Regions from separate parts of the Caecibacter sp. AF58-12pH5A genome, predicted to be linked through region 2. Evidence: riboswitches for the same ligand, from Rfam matches in the RefSeq annotation. Region 2 holds a riboswitch; the other holds the start of a gene.
What was found. Region 2 has a riboswitch for FMN ahead of ribD (bifunctional diaminohydroxyphosphoribosylaminopyrimidine deaminase/5-amino-6-(5-phosphoribosylamino)uracil reductase RibD). Riboswitches for the same ligand answer to the same signal wherever they lie in the genome.
Positions count from the first base shown of each region.

Region 1: it holds a riboswitch for FMN, as region 2 does, so the genes downstream of both, PGX44_RS08290 (bifunctional 3,4-dihydroxy-2-butanone-4-phosphate synthase/GTP cyclohydrolase II) here and ribD (bifunctional diaminohydroxyphosphoribosylaminopyrimidine deaminase/5-amino-6-(5-phosphoribosylamino)uracil reductase RibD) in region 2, are expected to answer to the same signal.

Region 1 covers NZ_JAQDBC010000016.1:26,476-34,220, reverse strand. The annotation lists gene hpt (hypoxanthine phosphoribosyltransferase) at 1-237, opposite strand, end outside; gene tilS (tRNA lysidine(34) synthetase TilS) at 230-1,621, opposite strand; gene PGX44_RS08310 (Ppx/GppA phosphatase family protein) at 1,618-2,523, opposite strand; gene PGX44_RS08305 (S1 domain-containing RNA-binding protein) at 2,642-3,079, opposite strand; gene PGX44_RS08300 (FtsB family cell division protein) at 3,206-3,532, opposite strand; gene PGX44_RS08295 (FAD-binding oxidoreductase) at 3,766-5,169, shown strand; FMN riboswitch at 5,220-5,335, shown strand; gene PGX44_RS08290 (bifunctional 3,4-dihydroxy-2-butanone-4-phosphate synthase/GTP cyclohydrolase II) at 5,428-6,645, shown strand; gene PGX44_RS08285 (Crp/Fnr family transcriptional regulator) at 6,691-7,359, opposite strand; gene PGX44_RS08280 (ATP-binding protein) at 7,503-7,745, shown strand, end outside.
Region 2 covers NZ_JAQDBC010000010.1:21,522-29,266, forward strand. The annotation lists gene rlmN (dual-specificity RNA methyltransferase RlmN) at 1-438, shown strand, start outside; gene PGX44_RS06385 (Stp1/IreP family PP2C-type Ser/Thr phosphatase) at 509-1,219, shown strand; gene pknB (Stk1 family PASTA domain-containing Ser/Thr kinase) at 1,254-3,164, shown strand; gene rsgA (ribosome small subunit-dependent GTPase A) at 3,192-4,058, shown strand; gene rpe (ribulose-phosphate 3-epimerase) at 4,052-4,696, shown strand; FMN riboswitch at 4,769-4,902, shown strand; gene ribD (bifunctional diaminohydroxyphosphoribosylaminopyrimidine deaminase/5-amino-6-(5-phosphoribosylamino)uracil reductase RibD) at 4,999-6,135, shown strand; gene PGX44_RS06410 (riboflavin synthase) at 6,116-6,757, shown strand; gene ribH (6,7-dimethyl-8-ribityllumazine synthase) at 6,787-7,251, shown strand; gene PGX44_RS06420 (Zn-dependent hydrolase) at 7,320-7,745, shown strand, end outside.

The DNA of each region.
Region 1 (7,745 bases), on a different contig from region 2:
GACAAAGCCTGACGACGTCGTAGAAGAACCATAGCTGGAGCATACCATGAAGTCAAATTCTACGGGGCCATCAATAGAGCGGGCCAAATCCGTATAAAACATAACGGCCCCTTTCAGAATACCGCAAAGCAGGATATTTTTTCCGGCATAATCGCGGCTGATTTGAGCTCCCAATTCCTGTACGCGCTGTTTAATCTGTGCTTCAGTAAACATGATGGTCTTTACATCGTTATGCATGATCTTCCTCCTGAAATTCAAAAATAATAAAAGCTGCAGTAGTTGCCTGAGGCGCTGCCGTAAGGGACGCTTTCAGGCCACAAAGCCAAAGCACATCATGGCCTTGGCAAAGAAGAGGCCAGGCCGCCCGTTTTTCTGGCGGCACATGCCGTTCATTTAAATATTTTTTCAGGCTTTTTGTACAGCCTGGCAAAGCAATGGTATCCCCGGCCTGGCGGCCGCGCAGGACCAGCGGTCCTTTACAGGCAAGGCTGTCACGCACCAGGCAGTGACTCGTCTCTTGGGGCGCTACACCGCTATAGCGCACGTGCACTACAGCCCGGCCAAACCGATAGGTCCCCGGACCCCCGATGACCACAGGGGCGGGAACGGCAGCTGCCACAGGCTTTACGCCGCGGGCAGCTGTGATACAACATAAATCCTGAGCTGTCGTATAGACGCGCAGGCCCTGCCCTTCAAATGCGTGGCCTGCCGGTTTATAGAGCAGCTCCCGGATTCGTTCCGTATAGGCAAAGGAAATATCCCGGCTGCTGCCCCGTGTTTCCTGGAAGAGACGGCGGATCAGGCGCCGCTGCAAAGCGACAGGCTGGGCAGTGATAACAGCACGGCTCAGGGCCCGGCCTCGTTCTAAGCGCTTTGCCTCCGCTTCATACAAGCGTCCTGCCAAAAGCTCCAGACAATCCTCATCGGCCCGGGCAATGTCTGACAGGCGGTTCAGGTCGGCCAGGATAGCCGGGTTATATTGCTTTAAATAGGGCAGGAGCTCTAAGCGGATGCGATTCCGCTGATAGAGCAACTGGCCATTCGTTTCATCCTCACAGGGCGTAAGTCCCACGAGACTGACGTAGCGTTCTATATCAGCACGCGTCAAGGCCAGCAGCGGCCTGATGATGGAGCCACTCTTCGGGCGCATGCCAGCGAGGCCGGCCAGACCGCTGCCCCGCAGAAGATGCTGCAGGACCGTTTCAGCCTGGTCATTTTGGTGATGTGCCACGGCAATAGCCTGTGCCTTGGCTGCCACGGCAATTTCCTTAAAGATGGCATAGCGTGCTTCCCGGCCTGCCGTCTCTACGGACATGCCGGCCGCAGCAGCCTGTTTAGGAACATCGACGTAACGGCTGACAAACAGGCATTGCCGCCGTTTGGCTTCCTGTTCTACAATAGCTACTTCCCTGTCGGCCGCCTGCCGAATGCCGTGATGGACATACACAGCGATGAGCGTGAGGTCATAGTCGACTTTGAAGCGGGATAACATGTCCAGGAGTGTCAGGGAATCCGGTCCGCCGGAACAGGCAATGACCAGCGTATCGCCCGGGGCAAAGAGCTCGTGCTCCCGGGCAAAGGCCTCGACGCGCCGCAGGATGCCTGCCGCTTCCGTATTCATCGGTTGAACCAGGCGGCATCCTGAAAGGCACCGCTATAGAACACACCTTCCAGGAGGTCCTGTTCACTAATCGTAAGGGACGGTATGTTGTACGCTGTCAGGCACGAGTGGGCAATGACCAATCCGGCAACGATGATATCACTGCGGCGGGGCTGCAGGCCCTTTACGTGCCGTCGTTCTTCTGCTGTCATGGCCGTCAGTGTATCAATCCAGTACGTAATCCGTTCGGCCGGTATGACACAGCCTTCTACCCGTTTGGGATCGTACGGGTCGAGCTGTAATTCCATGGCCGCCAGGGAAGTAAGCGTACCACCGACACCGATGACGATTTCCGGCTGTACCGGCAAGGGCAGCCATTCCGGCAGGCATTCTTCCTGCTGGGCTACACATTCCTCAAAGGTCTGGGTCTTGCCACCGGAGCGCACAGCGCCAAAGGGATAACTGTGCGACCACGCCGCCTGGCCGTTGCGGCCTAAGGCAAACTCCGTACTACCGCCGCCAATATCGATCACGGCAGCCAGTTTATCACCGGCAGCGGCGGCGGCACCGCGAAAGCTGTAGGCTGCTTCTTCAAGGCCGGTCACAGCACGACAGCGCCAGCCAAACCGGGCGCGCACTTCAGCCAAAAAGGCCTGCCCGTCTTTGGCTTCCCGTACAGCACTGGTTGCGACAGCACACACGGGAATAGTGCCGATTTTCTCTTTCCATGCCGCCATGGCGGCAAAGGAATCTTCCATGCCGGCCGGCGAAAGGCGGCCTGTATTTTCAATGTCGTATCCCAGCCGTGTCGTGGCCAACTCTTTCGGCAAAAACTGCCAGTGCCCCTTTTCATCACACGTACCTTGCAAGAGGCGCAAGGAATTAGAGCCAATATCTACGACTGCAAATCTATCTTGTTCCATAACTGCTCCTTCAACTCATGACCTGCGTGGAGAACGGAAAACGCTGTCTGGAAAAGAAATAAAAAGAGCATTCCATCTCGGAATACTCTTTCGCCTTCATACTTCCCAGGATACGAAATTAATCAGCATGCCGGGCGCCACGGCCGCCTCGCTTGGATTCTGTGTTGCGTTTCAAATCCATGAGACGTTCGTCACTTTCTTTCATAAACTTGCTAAGCCGGTCTTCAAACGAAACGGGTGCTGAAGAGCGACGGCTTACGTCAACGTTATTGTTGTGGTGGTGGAATTCATGCTTGGGGTGAAACTCCTTCTTTTCCGGAGCCGGCTGTGTCCGTTTGATAGACAGGCCTATTTTTCCTTTTTCATCGATAGATAAGATCTTGACGTTTACCTTATCCTGAACTTTTAGGAAATCATGTACATCTTTGACATATTCGTTAGCTACTTCTGAAATGTGGACCAAGCCCACCTTTTTATCTGGAAGTTCAACGAATGCCCCAAACTTAGTGATTCCTGTGACAGTCCCTTCCAACACGCTGCCTACTTCGATTGCCATGCTGATACCATATCCTCCTTTAATATGAGTACGCGTTACAAAAAAACGTTTATAATCATTATACTAACAAACTTTGAAAAATTCAATCGAAATTTATACGCCATCTGATAATTTACTGTTATATTTTTAAGGACGGTAGGGGATTTCACCCGGACGAGCCATGCCGAACTGCTCCCGGGCCTGGCGCATAATTTCTGCCGGTGATTCCAAAAGGTCCTTTTGGTTGTGAAGGCGTTGATTTTCTTCTGTCAATTCCTGTTCCTGACGGATGGTTATCTGCATATCCTGACGTATTTCCCATAGCTCATAGAGCTTAATGCTGAGAAACACCGTACCTGCAATGAGCAGTACCACAACAAGTCGGGTGTACGCAGACCAGCGCGCCTTTTTCTTGCGGCGGCTTTTTCTTCGCCTGCCCTGCGGAACGGGACGCTGTTGCTTTGTTCGTTTCACTACGTACGCTCAACTCCTTTGAAAAAGTAAGACCTAACCCATAGTATACCTTTATTTTATCGTAAGATAAAGGCCTCTTTGGGTTATTTCTCTGCCGTCACAGCAAAAACTTCACCTGACCGGGCTTTTTAGGGCCAGGTTTGCGAATGCCCCTTTAAAATCCTCCGTTTCTCTCTTATAATAAGGCCTATACTGTGTTTTGCCAAATTCTGCTAGTCTGAGGAGGAATATTCATGCCTTATTCACCACTTACCCCTGATATACTCGCCCAATTGGTCCGGATTGCAGGACCTAAAAACGTTCTCACCGATCCGGAACGGCTGGAGCCTTACAGCCACGATGAAGTCACCGATCCGGCGTACCATCATCTGCCGGAAGCCGTCGTTTTGGTGGAAACGGCGGACCAGGCAGCTGCCGTCATCGGCCTGGCTAACGAATATCATTTTCCCGTCGTCCCCCGTGGCGCCGGCACGGGACTGGCCTGTGGCGCCGTCCCGATCTACGGCGGTGTCGTCCTCTCCCTGGAAAAAATGAACCGCATTCTGGAAATCAACGAAGATGCCCTCTACGCCGTAGTAGAACCGGGCGTTCGCACGGCTGACCTGCAAAAAGAAGTAGAAGCCAAGGGGCTTTTTTATGCGGGTGACCCCTGCAGCGGTGATTCCTGTTTCATTGGCGGCAATATTGCCACCAACGCCGGTGGCAACCGGGCTGTCAAATACGGCACGACGCGTAACCAGGTCTATGCCGTAGAAGTCGTCAACCCTACAGGAAAAATCGTCCGCCTGGGGGCGCGCTTACAGAAGCAGTCTACAGGCTATTGCCTGGACCAGCTGATCATCGGCTCAGAAGGCACCCTGGGGATTATCACACAGGCCACGCTGAAGCTCCTGCCCAAGCCCCAGCATAAACTGGACCTGCTGGCCATCTTCCCCAGTACAGAACAGGCCATCGGTGTCGTAACTCAGATTATTAAAGCAGGTATTACACCGACGTGCGTCGAATTTATGGACAACATTACCATTAAATCTGTAGAGAAATATTTGCACGAAACATTGCAGGACAGCGACAGCGGCAATTATCTCATCGTCGAAGTAGAAGGTACCAGTGAAGACGATATGGACGATAAGGCCGTCCTCCTAGATGAAATCTGTACGGCAAACGGTGCTTCGTCCGTCCTCGTCGCCGATTCGGCCCGTATTTGGCAGGCCCGCAAGGCCTTTGCCGAAGCCGTCCGGGCGGAAAGCCTGATTGTCTGCAAGGAAGATGTCGTCGTACCCGTCGACCAGGAACCGAAGCTCATCGATGCCATTTTGGCCCTTGCCCAAAAATACAATCTTATTACGCGCATTGCCAGCCATGCCGGCGATGGCAATATTCACCTCAATATCCTAAAAAATCCGGACCTGACGTACGAAGCATGGCAGGAGCACGTAGACGCCAACCAACAGGAGCTGTATACCTTAATCTACCAGCTCGGCGGCCGTCTGTCCGGCGAACACGGCATTGGCAGCAAGCGAAAGGCCCTGATGGAAGAATTCACCAACCCGGATGAACTGGAAATGATGCGCGCCGTCAAAAAAGCCTTAGATCCGAATAACATCCTCAATCCCGGTAAAATTTTTGATGTAGAATAAAACAGACGGGCCCTCCCCTTTACTTCACGCCCATTTACAGGTATAATAAAGTAATCTTCAAGGGCAGGGTGTAATCCCCGACCGGCGGTAAAGTCCGCGAACACGCAAGTGTACGATTTGGTGCAATTCCAAAACCGACAGTACAGTCTGGATGAATGAAGATATCCGGCAGTGTTTTGCCTGTCGTGATCTTTGTTACTGGAAAGCCCTGAACACCTATGGTGATCAGGGCTTTTATATATGTAGGAGGTTCTGTACATGGATACAAACGAAAAGAAACACAATACCATCGAAGAAGCTATCGAGGCCTTGCAGGCTGGCCAGATTGTCATCGTTGCAGACGATCCCGAACGGGAAGACGAAGGCAACTTTGTCTGCGCTGCCCAGTTCTGCACGCCGGAAAATATCAACTTTATGCTCACCAATGCCAAGGGCCTGATCTGCCTGCCTGTCAGCCAGGAATACGTGTATAAATTGGGCCTGCCGCAGATGGTCAGTGATAATAAGAATAACAATCACACGGCCTTCACTATTTCTATCGATGCTGCCGACGTCGAATCGGGCATTACAGCAGAAGACCGGGCCCGTACAATCCGCCTGGCCGCGTCAGATGAAGCGACACCAACGAGCTTTACCCGCCCGGGCCACCTCTTTCCCCTCGTCGGTGTCAGAGGCGGTGTACTGCGGCGAAACGGACACACGGAGGCAACGCTCGATCTCCTGCGCCTGGCCGGTTTGAAGCAGGTCGGCGTCTGCTGCGAAATTCTGGACGACCGCGGTGAAATCATGCACGCTGACGGCCTCTGGAAACTGGCCGAAACGCATCATCTGAAATTCATTACGATCCACGATTTGCAGAATTATTGCCGCCGTCACGACAAGCATGTCATCCGCGAAGCCGCTGCTGCCATGCCGACCAAGTTCGGCGAGTTTAAGATTTATGGCTTTATCAACGATCTCACAGGCGAACATCATGTAGCTCTCGTCAAAGGGGACATTGGAGACGGCAAAAACATCCTCTGCCGCGTCCATTCCGAATGCCTGACGGGCGACGTTTTCGGCTCGTGCCGTTGTGATTGCGGTGAACAGTTAGCCGCAGCGCTGACGCAGATCAATAAAGAAGGCCGCGGTATTCTCCTCTATATGCGGCAGGAAGGCCGTGGTATCGGTCTGATCAATAAACTAAAGGCCTATGCCTTACAGGAACAAGGCTACGATACAGTAGAAGCCAATGAAAAGCTGGGGTTTGCGCCGGATTTGCGCGAATATTGGATTGGCGCCCAAATTCTCCAGGACCTGGGAGCCCGGGAATTGCGGCTGCTTACCAACAATCCCCTGAAGATTTATGGTCTCGAAGGCTTTGGCGTAGAAATCGTCGAACGCGTACCGATCGAAATGGCACCGCAAAAATTCGATGAATTTTACCTGGAAACAAAGAAAAACAAAATGGGACACATTCTCCCCCACTTAAAATGAATGTATTGAAAAAGGCTGCCTGCAGGCAGCCTTTTGGCATTTCGGTTACTCTTCACTCAATAAGGTAAACCATTCGCGGTTGTAATCGATGAGCCCGTCACGTTTCATACGGCTCAGCTCAGCGGACATGGCTGACCGGTCTACAGAAAGGAAATCAGCCAGCTGCTGCCGGTTAAAATTGATAGAAAACGTATCTTTCCCACGTTTTTTTGCTTCATCAGAAAGATAAACCATGAGCTTCTTACGCGTAGAACGCTGGGACATATAGCGGATTTTCTTGGTAAGGATCATATTCTTACTAGCCAGTACGCCGAGGAGATTCGCTGCGAAGGCCTCCTGCGCTTTCGTAAAGGCCACGCCGGCCTGCAGAATCCGGTTGATATCGATAAAAAGTATTTCACACTTTTCCATGACGACTACATCGACGGCTGAACGGACACCACGCAGACAGGCAAAGGCTTCAGCAAACATGCCTCCGGCCGAAACGGCTGTCAGGATATTGCGGTTTCCCCAATAGTCTTCCTGTACAATGTGGACCGTCCCGCTGAGGACGATACCGATGGAATTTACTTCATCGCCTGCATAAAAGACAAAACTCCCTTTTTCATAGCTATGGCGATGGCTGCCCATATCCCGCAGCATTTGCACGATGTCTCCCGGTTCTATATCCTGGAAAAGTGCTGTCTTTTGTAATACTTGTACATATTTTTCCATTGTTTCACCTCGTTGTTGTTTGTACAACAGCAAATTACGTCGTTTCATACTATACTTACTACATCAACAGAAACAGGTACGGCCTGTAATATAAAAGAACCAAGCCTGATTATGAGTACTGCGTCTGAGAGGGAGGATGTACGATGAAACGGAAAATTATTCATATTGATCAAGAAAAATGTAACGGCTGCGGCCTCTGCGCCAAAGCCTGTCATGAAGGTGCCATTGGCATGGTAAATGGTAAAGCCCAGTTGCTGCGTGATGATTATTGTGATGGCCTGGGTGACTGTCTGCCCCATTGCCCTACAGGAGCCATTACCTTTGAAGAACGCGAAGCAGCTGCTTATGATGCCGATGCCGTAGCTGTTCACATGAAGGAACGGGGC
Region 2 (7,745 bases):
GCCGCAGCCGGCATGCCCATTACGCTGGCCGTTTCCCTCCATGCGCCAAACGATACGATTCGCCGGCAGATTATGCCGATTGCCGAACGCTATGCCTTGCCGGATATTCTCAAAGCAGCCCAGCACTACTTTGACGTAACGGGCCGGCGTGTTACCTTTGAATATATTCTCATCAAGAATATCAACTGCAGCCGCGCCTGCGCCGAAGAATTGAGCCGTCTCATGGCGGGTAAAAACATTTTGATCAACGTCATCCCCATTAACGATACGCTGACACCGGGTCTGGTACGGCCGGGGAAGAAGGAAATACAAACCTTCGTAGACACCCTCCAGGCCCACAAGATCCCTGTGACGCTGCGCCGGGAAATGGGCAGCAAAATCCAGGCGGCCTGTGGCCAGCTGCGCATCAAACATCTGAATTCCGATACATCTGATTGACAGGTACCATCAGATATGTTATGAATTAGGAGAGTATCAGAGTAGAGCACCGTCGAGAGGACGTGAGGTTTTGGGAACATACGGTGAATCGAGAATAGGACTGGTACGTAAGGTCAACGAAGACTCCTTTTATATCAGCCCTAACAGGGATGTCCTGGCCGTCGCTGACGGCATGGGCGGCTACGTCGGTGGCGAAATTGCCAGCAAGACAGCCGTCAAGGCCATTGCCTATTATTTTGAGAATTATACGTATGCGGCACCTGTACAATTGGAAAAGGCCATACAATATGCCAATTCCTGTATACTCAGCAAGACGATGATCGACCCGTCCCTCCAGGGGATGGGTACGACTGTATCCCTGGTCACACTGGCCCGGGGCATGGCCTTTTGGGGTCACGTCGGGGACAGCCGCATTTACCTATACCGTGACCACGAGTTAAAACAAATTTCTACGGACCATACGATTGTTCAGGTCCTGTTGGAGAAGGGGAAAATTACAGAAGAGGAAGCACTGGAACATCCGAAACGCCACGTTTTGACACGGGCCGTCGGTGTAGACCGCGACGTCGTCGTCGACAGCGGCATGTTCCAGGTACAGCCCAAGGATCGAATCCTTCTTTGTTCAGACGGGCTTACGTCCTTTGTGAGCAAAGAAGACCTGCACCGCGTGCTGGATGATTACACCCTCAGCGAACGGGAAATCATCAATGATTTATTTACCCAAGTATATGAAAACGGGGCTAAAGATAACGTGACAGCCGTGCTGAAAACTATTGAATAATGGATAACTGCTATGAAAGTGGTGGAAATCAACGATGATTGGTCATATCTTAGATAACAGATATAAGATATTGGAAAAAGTGGGCAGCGGCGGCATGGCTAGCGTATACAAAGCGCAGGATATCCTCTTGGACCGCATAGTAGCGGTCAAGATCCTGCACAGCAAGTACGCCAGCGATCATGACTTCGTCGTGCGCTTCCGGCAGGAAGCACAGGCGGCTGCCAAGCTCTCACATCCCAATATTGTCAATATATATGACGTCGGTTACGACGAAAACGCGCACTATATCGTCATGGAATACGTGCGTGGTGAAACACTGAAAGAGTACATTGAAAAACACGGCCATTTGCCGATTAATACGTCCATCCAGATTACCTTCGATATTGGCGAAGCCCTGGAACATGCCCATGCCAACGGCATTGTTCACTGCGATATCAAGCCGCACAATATCCTGGTCACCGAAACAGGACGTATTAAGGTGGCTGATTTTGGTATTGCCCGGGCCATTAACTCCAAGGCCTCCAATATGGGGGATAACTCGGTTCTCGGTTCGGTCCATTACTTTTCACCGGAACAAGCCAGCGGCAGCAAGATTGACGAACGGACGGATATTTATTCCCTCGGCGTCGTCATGTACGAAATGATGACCGGTGTCCTGCCCTTTGAAGGGGACACGGCCATTAGCGTTGCCTTGCAGCACGTGCAGGATGATATTCCCCTGCCGAGCAAGTACAACCGGCGCATTCCCCAGCTCGTCGAACGGGTCATTTTGAAGGCCATGGAAAAGAACCCGGACGACCGTTTCCAATCGGTGGGCGAAATGATGGCCGAACTACGCCTGGCCCAAGGCTTCGTCAATACCAATAAGGGCGCCATGCCCATTATTAAGAATAATTTTAATACCCAGAAAATACAGCCTCTCAAGGAACGGGAGGTAGAGAAGAAAAGGGGCATCTTTACGCGCTTTGTCGATTCTGTGAGCAATCACTCGAAGAAATCGATTATCATCGTCATGGCCGCCGTTTTCGTGGCTACCTTTGCGTGGGCCTTTTTCTCCTTTGGCAACTTCTGGAGCAACGAAGAAATCACTGTGCCTGACGTAACGGGCAAGCAGGTGGAAATAGCCAAGCATATTTTGAAGGACAAGAACCTCGACGTGTCTGTACGAGAGACGGAAAGCTCAGAGGTCCCCATAGGGGAAGTCATAAGCCAGACGCCGTCCGGCGGTTCTGTCGTCAAAGCCCAGCGTACGATCTATCTGACCGTCAGCAAGGGCAACAAGGGTGAAGAAGTCCTCGTACCGGACCTCAAAGGTCTCAGTCGTGACGAGGCGGAAAAGATTCTGAAGGAAATCGGTCTGGTCATTGGCAAGGTCACCTATGAGGAAAGCAGTACCTACGAAAACGGCCAAATCATCAGGCAGACGCCGAAATCACCGGATAAGGTAACGAAGGGGACGAAGGTTGACCTCGTCATTTGCCGTAAGAGTGAAGAAACGAAGACGACGAAGCCCTTACCGGATACATCGGGGATGACCCTCGATGCAGCCGTCAAGGCCCTGCAGGATGCGGGCTACCAGGTAGGTAACATTAACAACCTCGACAGCAGTAAGGATAAGAGCCAGGCCAAGGTCACCAGCCAGAGCCAGTCCGGTGACACAGTCGACTTGAATGTCGAATACCCGGCCAGCGCTGCAGCCGATGCTAATGCCAATAATCAGGAACCGGCTGGAACGACCCATTCCGGTACGGTCAATATCAGCGTACCGTCCGGCGCGTCGAGCCAGCACGTACAGATCGTCGTTACCGATGATAACGGCTCGCGTGTCGTCTACGACCGCAACCAGTCCGGCGGCGACAGTATCAGCAAGTCTGTCAGCGGCGTCGGCAAGACACGGGTCAAAGTATACATCAACAATTCCCTGGTCCAGGACCAGTACATTTAACACCCTAGAGAGGTGCACAGGAGGAACATGACAAAAGGCAGGGTAATTAAGAATTACAACGGATTTTATTACGTAGATACAGGCGCGGCCAACCTGACGGAATGCCGTCGCCGGGGCAAGCTGAAGACGAAGATTCTCGTCGGCGACGAGCTGGAAATTACGGAGCTGGGTGACAACAAGGGCGTCATTGAAGGCCTCTTGCCACGGCGCAATGCTTTGCGGCGGCCGGCCATAGCCAATATCGACCAGATGTTTATCATCATGGCCGCCCAGTCACCGGATCCGAACTACTTTCTTCTCGACCAGATGCTCATGACCTGCGAATACGCCGGTATCCATCCTAAAGTCTGCTTCAACAAGTGCGACCTCAACCGTGACCGTGCCGAAGAGTACCGCGATTTCTATGCCAAATGCGGCTACGATGTGTATCTCGTTTCGGCCGCCACGGGCGACGGCATTGATGTCATCAAAGATCTCCTGCCCGGGCAGATGACTGCCTTCGGCGGCCCGTCCGGTGTCGGTAAATCGAGCCTCTTGGCCCGGATTCTCGGTCGTCCTCTGACGGTCGGCCGGGTGAGTGAAAAGATTGGCCGTGGCCGTCATACGACGCGCCATTCGGAAATCATGCTCCTCGATGAAGGCACGTATGTCGTCGATACGCCGGGCTTCAGTGCCCTCGAATTCGAACAGCTCGAGCCGCGCGAGCTCCTGCGCCTTTTCCCGGATTTGCTGGCCTACAGCGGCGGCTGCCGCTTTTCCTCGTGCCTGCACCGTAGTGAACCGGACTGCAGTGTCAAAGCAGCCCTGGTAGAGGGGAAAATCCAGCAGGAGCGGTACGACTCGTACTGCAAAGTACTCGACTCCATTTTAGAAAGGAAACGAAACTCATGGTAACTATTTGTCCCTCCCTCTTATCGGCTGATTTTTCCCGCCTGGCTGATGAAGTACAGGATATAGAAAAAGGCGGCGCCGACTGCCTGCACCTTGATCTCATGGACGGCCACTTTGTGCCGAACCTGACCTTTGGCGTACCTCTCGTAGCCAGCCTGCGATCCCATACCAAGCTGCCCTTTGATGCCCACCTCATGGTGGAACATCCGGAAACGTACATTGAAGACCTGGCCAAAGCCGGCGTCACGTACGTCACGGTCCATCAGGAAGCGTGCGTTCACTTGGACCGCGTCATCCAGCAGATTCATGAAGCCGGTATGAAGGCTGGTGTAGCCCTCAATCCGGCTACGCCTGTGAGCGCCTTGTCGTGCGTGGCCAGCCAGCTGGACATGATCCTCGTCATGAGCGTCAACCCTGGCTTTGGCGGCCAGAAATTCATTCCCTATGCTCTCGATAAGATCCGTGCTGCCCGGACACTCCTCGACCAGGCTGGCAATTGCCAGGCCGTTGTCGAAGTGGATGGCGGTGTCAACGCTAAGACCGTGGCTGCCGTCAAAGAAGCTGGTGCTGATTTCCTCGTCGCCGGTAGTGCTGTTTTCGGTGCGCCAGACCGGGCTGCCGCTATTGCCGCTTTACGCTGACCAGCTGATGACTTGTCATCATTCACTCCTTGTGATACAATTAACAATGTAAAAAATGAATACATACATAAAGATAGTCTTTGGGGCAAGGTGAGAAGGTGTAGGCTTTCAATTCCTGACCGGCGGTAAAGTCCGCTAACCCTCGCGGGGGTTGAACCGATGCAATTTCGGTACCGACAGTAAAGTCTGGATGGGAAAAGACAAGTACCTTTGTTTACTGTGCTCAAAAAGGCTATTGGCATGTACTGTTGCCCATAGCCTTTTTCTTATTGAATAAGAAAAAACGGAAAGGAAGGAAGAACGTGAAACCCATTGATTATATGCGGGAAGCCCTTTCACTGGCCCGGCTGGCCTTAGGCTACACCGCGCCCAATCCGGCCGTCGGCTGTGTTATCGTCAAAGACGGCGAAGTCGTCGGCCGAGGTTATCATCGTAAGGCCGGTACACCTCATGCTGAAGTATGGGCCTTGCGCGAAGCAGGGGACAAGGCTGAAGGCGCTACGGTCTACGTCACTCTCGAACCGTGTGCCCATTATGGCCGTACACCGCCGTGTGCGCGGACGCTCGTCGAACGCAAAGTCGGCAAGGTCGTCATGGCCATGCTTGATCCGAATCCCCTCGTAGCCGGCAAAGGGGCAGCCATCCTTCGCCAGGCCGGTATTCCCGTAGAGGTAGGACTTCTCTCGAAGGAAGCAGCCCGCTTGAACGAAGTATTTATCAAAAATATGATGGTCGAAAAGCCCTTCATTACGGCCAAATTGGCCCAAAGCCTGGACGGCCGTATTGCCTCGCGGACCGGCAAGTCCCAGTGGATTACGAACGACTGGGCCCGCAGCAAGGGCCATTACCTGCGTTCCATTTACGACGGTATCCTCGTCGGCATCAACACGATCATTACGGATAACCCGCTTCTTACGTGCCGTATCGAACGGGAAGCCCACGACGCGCCGCACCAGCCTGTACGCATTGTCCTCGATACGTACGGACGCATTCCCGAAACGGCTCTGGTCCTGACGGATAAGACGTCGCCCACTATCGTCGTCACGACGACCCTTTGCGATACAGACAAGATGCGCCGCCTCAAGGATATGGGAGCTCGCGTCATCCTGGCGCCCTTGGGCAGTGATGGCCACATCGATTTGCCGCAAATGCTCGACCTCCTTTGGCAGGAAAACATTCGCAGCATTCTCGTCGAAGGTGGTAGTACCGTTCAGGGCAGCTTCTTCGACCACAAGCTCGTCGATAAAATCTATGCTTTCCTGGGCAATAAGGTTATCGGCGGCACCGGTGCCTTGCCCTCTGTAGGCGGCGTCGGCGTAGATGAGCTGGGCGAATGCATGCCACTGGCGTATGACTCGGTCGAGCTCCACGATGGCAACATCCTGATTACAGCTTATAATACACAAAGGGAGGGTGCATATGTTCACTGGCATCATTGAGGAACTGGGCACCATCGGCGCTATGGATCGCCGGCCCGATTCCATCCGCCTGACAATTCAGGCAGAAAAAGTACTGGAAGGCACGCAGATTGGCGACAGTATTGCCGTCAACGGCGTCTGCCTTACCGTTACATCCCTGACAGACAAGGCCTTTACGGCCGATGTCATGCACGAAACGATGAACCGCTCGTCCTTGAGCGAAGTCTCGAGAGGCTCCCAGGTCAACCTGGAACGGGCCGTAGCCGTAGGCTCCCGCCTGGGCGGCCACATCGTCAGCGGCCATATTGATGGCACAGGCCACATTACGCGCATTGCCAACGACGGCATTGCCCGCCTCATTACCGTCGGTATTCCCAGCGATATGGCGCCGTTTATCGTCGAAAAAGGCTCCATTGCCATCGACGGCATCAGCCTTACCGTCGCTTCTGTCGGCCCGTCGCAGTTCACGGTGTCCATCATTCCGCACACTATGTCGAACACGACGCTGCTGACTAAACAACCCGGTTCCATTGTCAATCTGGAAACAGATGTGATAGGAAAATATATACACAATTTTACAGTAGGCTATAGTCATCAGGGGAGCACCCTGACGCTGGAAAAACTGCTGGAAAACGGATTTTAAATCCCTAATACGATAAGGAGAGTGTCATTATGGTACAAATTAAAGAAGGCAATTTAATAGGTTCTGGTATAAAGGTCGGCATCGTTGTCGCCCGTTTCAACGAATTCATCTGCAGCCGTCTCTTAGGCGGTGCGTACGACGCCTTGAAACGTCATGGCGTAGCCGAAGAAGATATTACGACGGCTTGGGTTCCGGGCTCCTTCGAAATCCCTTTGATCGCCCAGAAAATGGCTGAATCAAAAAAATACGATGCCGTAATCTGCCTCGGTGCAGTCATCCGCGGTGCTACGAGCCACTACGATCTCGTTTGCAACGAAGCTGCTAAGGGCGTAGCCCAGGTCAGCCTGAAATCCGGTATTCCTGTTCTCTTCGGCATTATTACGACGGAAAATATTGAACAGGCCATCGAACGGGCAGGCACAAAAGCCGGCAACAAAGGCTTTGACGTGGCTACCAGTGCCATCGAAATGGTCAACCTCATTCGCGAACTCTAAGAATTCCATAAAACGCGGCCACTGTGCCGCGTTTTTTTTACAAAATCACAACACGGGAGAATATACCTATGCTACAGATCAACGGACAACGGCTTTTGAACCATATACAAAGGTTGGGAACTATCGGTCACGACGGTCCGGCAAGCCGCACGCGCCTGGCCCTTTCCGATGCCGATAAGGAAGGACGCGACCTGGTCGTGACATGGATGCGCGAGCTCCAGCTTCGCATCGTCATCGACCAGGCAGGCAATATAACAGGAATTTGGGAAACAGCTGCAAACAAGGACCAGGCACCGGTTCTTACGGGCTCCCACATTGACACGGTCATCCACGCCGGCCCTTACGACGGTTGTCTGGGCGTCCTGGCTGGTCTCGAAGTGATTCAGACCTTACAGGAACAGGGCTTCCAGCCACGCCGTCCTTTGGGGGTCACGGTTTTTATGAACGAAGAAGGTGTCCGTTTCCAGCCGGACCTGGCCGGTTCTCTCGCCTTC